Regions from separate parts of the Variovorax sp. 160MFSha2.1 genome, predicted to be linked through region 2. Evidence: predicted binding sites of a transcription regulator. Region 2 holds the regulator's gene; each other region holds the start of a gene.
What was found. Region 2 encodes LexA, which represses DNA repair genes until DNA is damaged. Its sites were predicted from a motif close to ACTGTATNNNNATACAGT; they were not measured.

Region 1 (2,199 bases), 3.1 Mb from region 2:
GCGCCAGCCCGCCCTCGCGATGCGCCAGCACCTTGTCGGCCACCCAGCGCGCCTGCCCCGCCTCGTCGGGCACGAGCACGAGCAGCGGCTTGCCGGCCGAAGGCTTGTCGGTCCACAGCGTCTTGGCGTGCCGCTCGGCGGCCTGCGCGATGACGCGGTTAGACACGTCGAGGATCGGCTGCGTCGAGCGGTAGTTGCGCTCCAGCGTGACCACGCGCGCAGGCTGCGTGAACTGCGAGGGAAAGTCGAGGATGTTGCGTACCGTTGCGCCGCGGAAGGAATAGATCGACTGCGCGTCGTCCCCCACCACCGTCACGCCGCGCCCGTCGGGCTTGAGCGCCAGCAGGATCGACGCCTGCAGCAGGTTGGTGTCCTGGTACTCGTCGACCAGCACATGGTCGAAGCGCGCGCCGATGTGCGCGGCCAGCGCGGGCTCGGCCGCCATCTCGGCCCAGTAGAGCAGCAGGTCGTCGTAGTCGAGCACGTTCTGCCGCTGCTTGGCCTCGACATAAGCGCCGAACAGCTTCTTCAGCTCGGCCTCCCATTCGCCGCACCAGGGAAAGGCTTCCTTGAGCACGTCGGCCAGCGGCGCGCGGGTGTTCACGCAGCGCGAGTAGATCGACAGGCAGGTGCCCTTGCGCGGGAAGCGGTTGACGGTGGAAGAAAGCCCGAGCTCGTGGCGCACCAGCCCCATCAGGTCTTCGGCGTCGCCGCGGTCGTGGATGGTGAAATTCTCGTCGAGCCCGATCTGCGGCGCGTACTCGCGCAGCAGCCGCGCGCCGATGCCGTGGAAGGTGCCGGCCCACGGCAGCGCGGGCGGCGCCTCCGACTTCAGCCCCAGCACCTGCGCCAGCACGCGGCCGGCGCGGCGCTCCATTTCCTGCGCGGCGCGGCGCGAGAAGGTCAGCAGCAGCAGGCGCTGCGGATCGACGCCGCCGGCGATGAGGGTCGCGACGCGGTGCGCCAGCGTGCTGGTCTTGCCCGAACCAGCCCCGGCGATGACGAGCAGCGGCCGTTCGTCCGGGCCGGCGGTGGCCGCGGCCACACCGTGCTCCACCGCCGCGCGCTGCGCCTCGTTGAGCGAGGCCAGCGCCTGCGCCAGGCGTTCGGCCTGGGTCTTCGGCGCGGCGGAAAAAACGGGAAGCGCAGTGCTCTGCATGGACCGTGACTTTACTGTATGCCCGTCCAGTCCAGCCACCTCGCCGACATGTGGCCGGTGACATAATCGCGCCACGCTGCAACCGGAGATTTTTCCAATGGAAACCGCCCCGTCTCGGCAGCTTTCAACTCCCTTTCGCTGACGCTTTTTTCGCGCTTCCTGCGCACGTCGGGCCGGGGAATTGAAAGCGCCCCTCCCCCTCGCCCACCGTCCAGTCAGTCATTCCCGGGAGTGAGCCCCATGCTCAACATCTTCACGCTCGCCAACGGCCGCCTAGTCCAGGAAGAAATCGAGGCCCTCGAAGAGCTCTCCAGATTCCAGCCGATCTGGGTCGACCTCGAGTCGCCCACGCTCGAAGAGAAGCGCTGGATCAAGCAGTACTACGGCCTGTCCATCCCCGAAGACGCGATGGACGAGGACATCGAGGAATCGGCGCGCTTCTACGAGGAAGACAACGGCGAGCTGCACATCCGCTCCGACTTCCTGATCGACGACGACGAAGCCCCCCGCGCCGTGCGCGTGGCCTTCATCCTCAACCAGCACAACACCGACCTGCGCAGCCGCGGCGTGCTGTTCTCGATCCACGACGAGGACGTGCCCGTGTTCCGCCTGCTGCGCATGCGCGCGAGGCGCGCACCGGGGCTGATCGAGGACGCCAAGGAAGTGATGCTCAAGCTCTTCGACGCCGACGCCGAATACTCGGCCGACTCGCTGGAGAACATCTACGACGAGCTCGAGGCCGCGAGCAAGAAGGTTCTGTCGGGCAACGTCAGCGACGAGCTGGCCGGCGAGGTGCTCGGCGCCATCGCGCGGCAGGAAGACCTGAACGGGCGCATCCGCCGCAACGTGATGGACACGCGCCGCGCCGTCAGCTTCATGATGCGCAGCAAGATGCTCAACGCCGAGCAGTTCGAGGAGGCCCGCCAGATCCTGCGCGACATCGAGTCGCTGGACAACCACACGGCCTTCCTCTTCGACAAGATCAACTTCCTGATGGATGCGACCGTCGGTTTCATCAACATCAACCAGAACAAGACCAT
Region 2 (2,199 bases):
GATGAGCTGGCGCGAGATCTGGGTGCGTTCGCGGATCAGCACGATCACGTCGGCGTCCTTGAGTCGGACCGACAACTGCCCAATGCCTTTGACCGTGTTGGTATAGACCTTGGCCGCGTATGCGTCCAGCTTGGAAGCGCAGCGCAGCTTGCGTACGGCGTCCTGGTAATCGTCGAGGATCACAATGTTCATGGCGTGCCATTGTGCCTCGCAGCATTGGAATGTCGCGCCGGCGAACGTTTGGATACCCGCCCTGCAGCCGCTTGTAGAGCGGTTCGGGCCCCGTACAGGACCCGATGCCGGGCTCAGTGCAGGTTCAATGCAGACGCGTCGAGCGAGGGGCCGCAGCCATGGTTTCGGCGGCTTCCAGAGCGGCCAGGCGGTCGAGTTCGGCGCAGACGTCGGCCATGCGGCCGGAGATCAGCACCCGGTTGCTGTTGCGCTGCTGGCCCTTGCCGTCGACCACGCGGACCACGCGCAGCGGGCGTGCCGCAGCGGCTTTTTCAGAAGGGGCGGTGCCGCCGGTGCGGGCTGCACAGGCGGGGCGCACGGCCACGTAGCGCAGTCCAGCGGAGGACTCTGCGGAATCGAGATGATCCCTGCGATGGGAGGGGCGGCGTGCCGGCATCAGCCGGTTGGCCAGCGATTGCAGCGGCATCCAGATGTCGGCGATGGCGAGGAGGGCGATTCCCATGTGAACTCCAAAAAAGTATGAGGTTGAACACAGGCAGGATTTCTTGAATCGGCCGCGACAGGGTGATGGCGAAGAAGCTTCGCCATACGCCCGCCACCTGTCGCTGCCGGATGGGGTGCTGTTGCTCTGGAAAGCAGGCCGCCGCGGCCTACATCAGCATGGTGTTGCGGATGAGGCCGACCGCGAGGCCTTCGATTTCGAAAGGCTCGCCGGGCTGCACGATGATGGTCGGGTAATCGGGGTTCTCGGCGTGCAGCTCGATGACCTGTTTGTTGCGCTTCAGGCGCTTGACGGTCACTTCGTCGCCCAGGCGCGCGACAACGATCTGGCCGTTGCGTGCTTCCTTGGTGGCCTGCACCGCGAGCAGGTCGCCGTCCATGATGCCGGCGTCGCGCATCGACATGCCGCGCACCTTGAGCAGGTAGTCGGGCTGGCGCTGGAACAGCGTGTTCTCGACGTAGAAGGTCTGGTCGACGTGCTCTTGAGCCAGGATTGGCGAGCCGGCTGCGACACGGCCGATGAGCGGCAGCGCCAGCTGGGCCATGCCGGGCAGCGAGAGGGAGAACTGTCCACCCTCGCGATGGCGCGTTTCGTTGAGCGAGCGCAGCGCGTCGCCCTTGAGGCGGATGCCACGCGAGGTGCCGCTGACCAGCTCGATGACGCCCTTGCGCGCCAGTGCCTGCAGGTGCTCTTCGGCGGCATTGGCCGATTTGAATCCGAGTTCATTGGCGATTTCGGCGCGCGTGGGTGGCGCACCGGTGCGTGCGATGGCGCTCTGGATGAGGTCCAGGATCTGCTGCTGGCGGGCTGTAAGCTTCACGGCGAACTGCATGTGTGGTTCCTTGCGGCACTGGTTGGATATCCAGTGCCTGTATTTTTAACCAGTTTTTAGAAGTTGACAAGCCATGGTCAATTCCTCTTCGCCCGAACTGCCGCGCCGCGTGGTGGTTCTGGGCACCGGCGGCACCATCGCGGGCCGGGCCGCCAGCAGCGGCGACAACATCGGCTACACCGCCGCGCAGGTGGGCGTGGCCGACCTGCTGGGTGGCATCGAGGCACCCGACGGCGTGATGCTGGAGGCCGAGCAGGTGGCTCAGGTCGACAGCAAGGACATGTCCTTCGCCATCTGGCAGCAGTTGGCCCGGCGCTGCGCGCACTGGCTGGCGCAGGCCGATGTGGCGGGTGTGGTGATCACGCACGGCACCGACACGATCGAGGAAACCGCGTTCTTCCTGCATTCTGTGCTGGTGCCGTCCAAGCCCGTCGTGCTGACCTGCGCGATGCGCCCAGCCACTGCGCTGTCGCCGGACGGTCCGCAGAACGTTCGTGATGCGATCAGCGTCGCCGCCTCACGGGGTGCGCACGGAGTCACCGTGGTGTGCGCGGGGGCGATCCATGCCGGCGTCGACATCCAGAAGGTCCATACCTATCGGCTGGACGCCTTTGCTTCGGGCGATGCGGGCCCCGTGGGCTATGTGGAGGAGGGCGAGGTACGCCTTGTCCGG
Region 3 (2,199 bases), 400 kb from region 2:
GCCGACCACATGAGCTCGGGCGCGGTCTCGGCCAGCGCCGGCAGCTCCAGCTTCTGCTCGAACACGTCGGGCAGCGTGAGCCACGAATGGCTTTCGGGGCGCAGGCCCCAAGCGATGTCGAGCGCCTCGCGAAGACCGGTGCCGAAGCGCCGCGTGAGTCCGCCGCGCGGCAGCGCAGCCACATCGCCCCAGCTGCGGCAACCCAGGCGCGCGAGCAGGTCGAGGTGCTCATGGGCGGCGGTCAAGGTGTCCAGCGGCAGGCCGGCGGGTATCTCCTTCGGCCGCTTCTCGTCGCGGGCGAACAGGCGCAGCCGCGCCAGCGCGATCAGGCTGGTGGCGCCCTGTGCGCCCAGCATGCGCGCGTCGGGCACGGGGTTGTCGGCCAGCAGCAGGCGCATCAGCGTCATGCGCCCGCCCCAAAGGCGCTCGCAGGCGGAGACTTCGAGCATCAGGGCTTCGTCGAGCCAGGCGACGTGGGGCGTGTACTTCAGGGCCCACCAGCCCAGGGACTCGGGCGTGGGCATCGCCGCCAGGGCTTCGGGCGTGTCGGTCGTACCGGCTTCAGGCAACCACCGCAAGGCGATCCAGTGCATCCGGGCCTCCTTTCCATGCGTCGATGCGCACCACCGTGGCCGAGGCTGCCGGCTCGCCCGCAGGGGCCACACCCTGCTGCTGCAGGCGCAGCTTGCGCCGCAGCCGGGCGGCGGCCAGCAGCGCGGTCATGCGCTCGTTGCGCGCCGGCAGCATCACCGGCGCGGCCAGCGGCGGGCCTCGGCGCTTGAGGATGTGCAGTTCGATCTGCGACACGTCGGCTTCGCTGCGGTCGGCCTGGATGCGCAGCCGCGCGGGCGATGCCGACAGCGCCACCGACTCGGGCCGGCACACGAAGAGCAGCACCTCGTGCTGCGCGGCCGCCAGCTGCAGCCGCCTCAGCTCGCCCACCCGCGCCTGCGGCAGCCAGGCCAAGACAGCGGACACATCGGCGCAGCGCAGCGCCTGTTCGCAGGCCCACAGCCGCGCGGCCGGGGCCTCGCTGCGCACCCACATCAGCGCCTCCACCGGCAGCCCCTGCGCCGCGAGGGAGGCGCCGCAGGGCTCGTAGGGCGCGCCGATCAGCACCACCGGCCCGCCCCGCGCGACCACCGCCTGCGCCAGCGCGGGCAGCAGCAGCCGCCAGACATGGGCTTCGGGCGCAGGCAGCAGCAGTTCCGTCATCGCGCCGACCGGCCAGCCGCCGCCCGGCAGTTCCGCGTCGAGCGCGGCATGGCCGGTGGCGATGACCTGCGCGTCGGCAAGGCCGAGTTCGTCGGCATGCCAGACGCCACGGCCCGCGGCAGCGGAGAAGGAATCGAGGAAAGGGAGGCCCATGGCGATGACTGTTAACTGTATTTTCATACAGTATTTCATGAGCCACAACCAGAAGCCCGGAAAAGCCGTTTCTTCTTCACAGAGCGTTTCACATTGCGGCGAGCTGCGCCTTTCCCATCGTCGGATACTGGCCACGGATGCAGCCCCCGACGATTCCTTTCCACCTCACCCGCGCCGAACTGCTGCGCATGGGCGCCGCGCTGTGCGCCAGCGCCGCGCTCCCCGCCTTCGCCCAACCCCAGTCCAAGCCAGCCATGAACACCCGCCCCATCCCCTCCACCCGCGAGGCGCTGCCCGTGATCGGCTGCGGCACCTGGATCGGCTTCGACCAGCGCCCCGGCACCGAGGAATACGCGCGCCTGCCCGGCGTGCTCGAGGCTCTCTTCGCAGCCGGCGGCACGGTGATCGACAGCTCGCCGATGTACGGCCGCTCCGAGGAAACCACCGGCGAGCTGCTGGCAGCATCGAAGCAGCAGGTCAGGCCCTTCCTCGCCACCAAGGTGTGGACCTCGGGCCGCGAGGCCGGCATCGCGCAGATGGAGCAGTCCTTCGCGCGGCTGCGCACGCAGCACATGGACCTGATGCAGGTGCACAACCTCGTCGACTGGCGCACGCATCTCGCCACGCTGCGCGGCTGGAAGGAAAAGGGCCGCGTGCGCTACATCGGCGTCACGCACTACACGGCCTCGGCCTACGGCGAGGTCGAGGCGGTGCTGAAGGCCGAGAAGCTCGATTTCCTGCAGATCAACTACTCGCTCGATGCGAGCGAGGCCGAGCAGCGCCTGCTGCCGCTGGCCGCCGAGCGCGGCGTGGCGGTGATCGTCAACATGC
Region 4 (2,199 bases), 3.0 Mb from region 2:
TCGTGCTTCGCCAGCTTGCGCTCCAGCTCTGCGCGCGAATGCTCGCGCTGGCTCAGCAGGCGCAGCGCGCGGCCTTTGAGGGATGGGGCGTCGAATGCCATGCGGGTCGCCGGCGCGGTCCCGGAGAGCCGCGCCCTGACTGGTTACTCGCCCTTCTCTGCCTTGTCGGCCTTGGCCGCCTTCTGCGGCTTCTCGGCGACGTCGTCGGCATCGGCGGCCAGCAGCGGCACGCCCAGCGACTCGCGCACCTTGTTCTCGATCTCGCGCGACAGCGAGGGGTTCTCGCGCAGGAACTCGCGGGCGTTGTCGCGGCCCTGGCCGATCTTCTCGCCGTTGTAGGCGTACCAGGCGCCCGACTTGTCGATGATCTTGGCGTTCACGCCCATGTCGATGATCTCGCCCTCGCGGCTGATGCCTTCGCCGAACAGGATGTCGAACTCGGCCGTCTTGAACGGAGGCGAGACCTTGTTCTTCACCACCTTCACCTTGGTTTCGTTGCCGATGGCCTCGTCGCCCTTCTTGATGGTGCCGATGCGGCGGATGTCCAGGCGCACCGAGGCGTAGAACTTCAGCGCGTTGCCGCCGGTGGTGGTTTCGGGCGAGCCGAACATGACGCCGATCTTCATGCGGATCTGGTTGATGAAGATGACCATGCAGTTGGTCTTCTTGATGGTGGCGGTGAGCTTGCGCAGCGCCTGGCTCATCAGGCGGGCCTGAAGGCCGGGCAGCGAGTCGCCCATCTCGCCTTCGATTTCGGCCTTGGGCGTGAGCGCGGCGACCGAGTCGACCACGATCAGGTCGACGGCGCCCGAGCGCACCAGCGAATCGACGATCTCGAGCGCCTGCTCGCCGGTGTCGGGCTGGCTGATCAGCAGGTCCGACAGGTTCACGCCGAGCTTCTGGGCGTATTGCACGTCGAGGGCGTGTTCGGCGTCGACGAAGGCGCAGGTGCCGGCCTGCTTCTGCATGGCGGCGATGACCTGCAGCGTGAGGGTGGTCTTGCCCGAGGATTCAGGGCCGTAGATTTCGACGACGCGGCCGCGCGGCAGGCCGCCGACGCCCAGGGCGATGTCCAGGCCCAGCGAGCCGGTAGAGACCACCTGGATGTCCTCCAGCGCCTCGCCCTCGCCCAGCCGCATGATGGTGCCCTTGCCGAACTGCTTTTCGATCTGGGCCAGCGCGGCCTGCAGGGCTTTGGCCTTCTCGCTGTTGGCGCCGATGTTCGAACCCTTGACTGCTGCGTCCATGTGAAAAACTCCTTGAAGATCAATGGCTTGTCTGTGACACCATCCATCTGCGTTTAACTACAGGCTGGATGCTTGAACAGTAGTGTAGGGGCTGATTCCTCGGCGTAAACCTGTTTTTTGGTCAGTTTGCTTTACCATTCGGCGCCATGGCCGAAGCCCCCTTCCCCGCCGACCAAGACGCCTGGCGCCAGACCCACCTGGGCCGCCTGCTGGGCCACGCCATGCGCCGCTTCGACGAGCGCGTGCTGGAGCTGATGGCGCACGACGTCGAAGTGCCGCTGGCCCTGTCGAACCTCGCGGCGCGCGCGCAGGTGAGCGCGGCGCACATCCACATCACGCGGCACCTGTCGCGCGAGGGCTCGCGCCTCACCGAACTGGCCGAGCGCGCCGGCATGACCAAGCAGGCGATGGGCGCGCTGGTCGACCAGTGCGAGGCCTGGGGGCTGGTCACGCGCGGGCCCGATCCGCTGGACGCGCGGGCGCGGCGCGTGCTCTTCACCGCCGACGGGCTGGCCTGGCTCGACGCCTTCCGCGGCGCCGTCATGCAGGCCGAGAAGGAGTTCAGGAGCAGCGTGGGCGACGAGATCGCCACCGTGGTAACCATCGGACTCGAAGCCTATACGGCGGGCTAGACTCCTGCGAAGAGACAACCGTGAACGGCGCCCCGAGGACGCCCGACACCTGAAACAGGCCGGAGGTGACGCATGCGGATTCTGATTGCCGAAGACGACCAGGTGCTGGCCGATGCCCTGCTGCGCAGCCTGCGCACCTCGGGCGCGGCGGTCGACCACGTGGCCAACGGCTCGCAGGCCGACACCGCGCTCATGACCCATGACGAGTTCGACCTGCTGATCCTCGACCTCGGGCTGCCCAGCCTGCACGGCATCGAAATCCTCAAGCGGCTGCGCGCGCGCGGCTCGCAGCTGCCGGTGCTGGTGCTCACCGCCGCCGA

Region 1: ABL838_RS02660 (ATP-dependent helicase) is a predicted target of LexA. The motif match lies at 1,173-1,190, and genes of this name have one in related genera.
Region 3: imuA (translesion DNA synthesis-associated protein ImuA) is a predicted target of LexA. The motif match lies at 1,383-1,400, and genes of this name have one in related genera.
Region 4: recA (recombinase RecA) is a predicted target of LexA. The motif match lies at 1,311-1,328, and genes of this name have one in related genera.

The regions. Positions count from the first base shown of each region.
Region 1 is NZ_CP157624.1:602,800-604,998, reverse strand. Features, by position in the region: gene ABL838_RS02660 (ATP-dependent helicase) at 1-1,159, opposite strand, end outside; gene corA (magnesium/cobalt transporter CorA) at 1,400-2,199, shown strand, end outside.
Region 2 is NZ_CP157624.1:3,654,050-3,656,248, reverse strand. Features, by position in the region: gene ABL838_RS16530 (D-2-hydroxyacid dehydrogenase family protein) at 1-192, opposite strand, end outside; gene ABL838_RS16525 (hypothetical protein) at 317-694, opposite strand; gene lexA (transcriptional repressor LexA) at 843-1,526, opposite strand; gene ABL838_RS16515 (asparaginase) at 1,600-2,199, shown strand, end outside.
Region 3 is NZ_CP157624.1:4,054,239-4,056,437, forward strand. Features, by position in the region: gene ABL838_RS18385 (Y-family DNA polymerase) at 1-593, opposite strand, end outside; gene imuA (translesion DNA synthesis-associated protein ImuA) at 562-1,368, opposite strand; gene ABL838_RS18395 (aldo/keto reductase) at 1,506-2,199, shown strand, end outside.
Region 4 is NZ_CP157624.1:6,654,216-6,656,414, forward strand. Features, by position in the region: gene recX (recombination regulator RecX) at 1-101, opposite strand, end outside; gene recA (recombinase RecA) at 144-1,247, opposite strand; gene ABL838_RS30815 (MarR family winged helix-turn-helix transcriptional regulator) at 1,394-1,879, shown strand; gene ABL838_RS30820 (response regulator transcription factor) at 1,952-2,199, shown strand, end outside.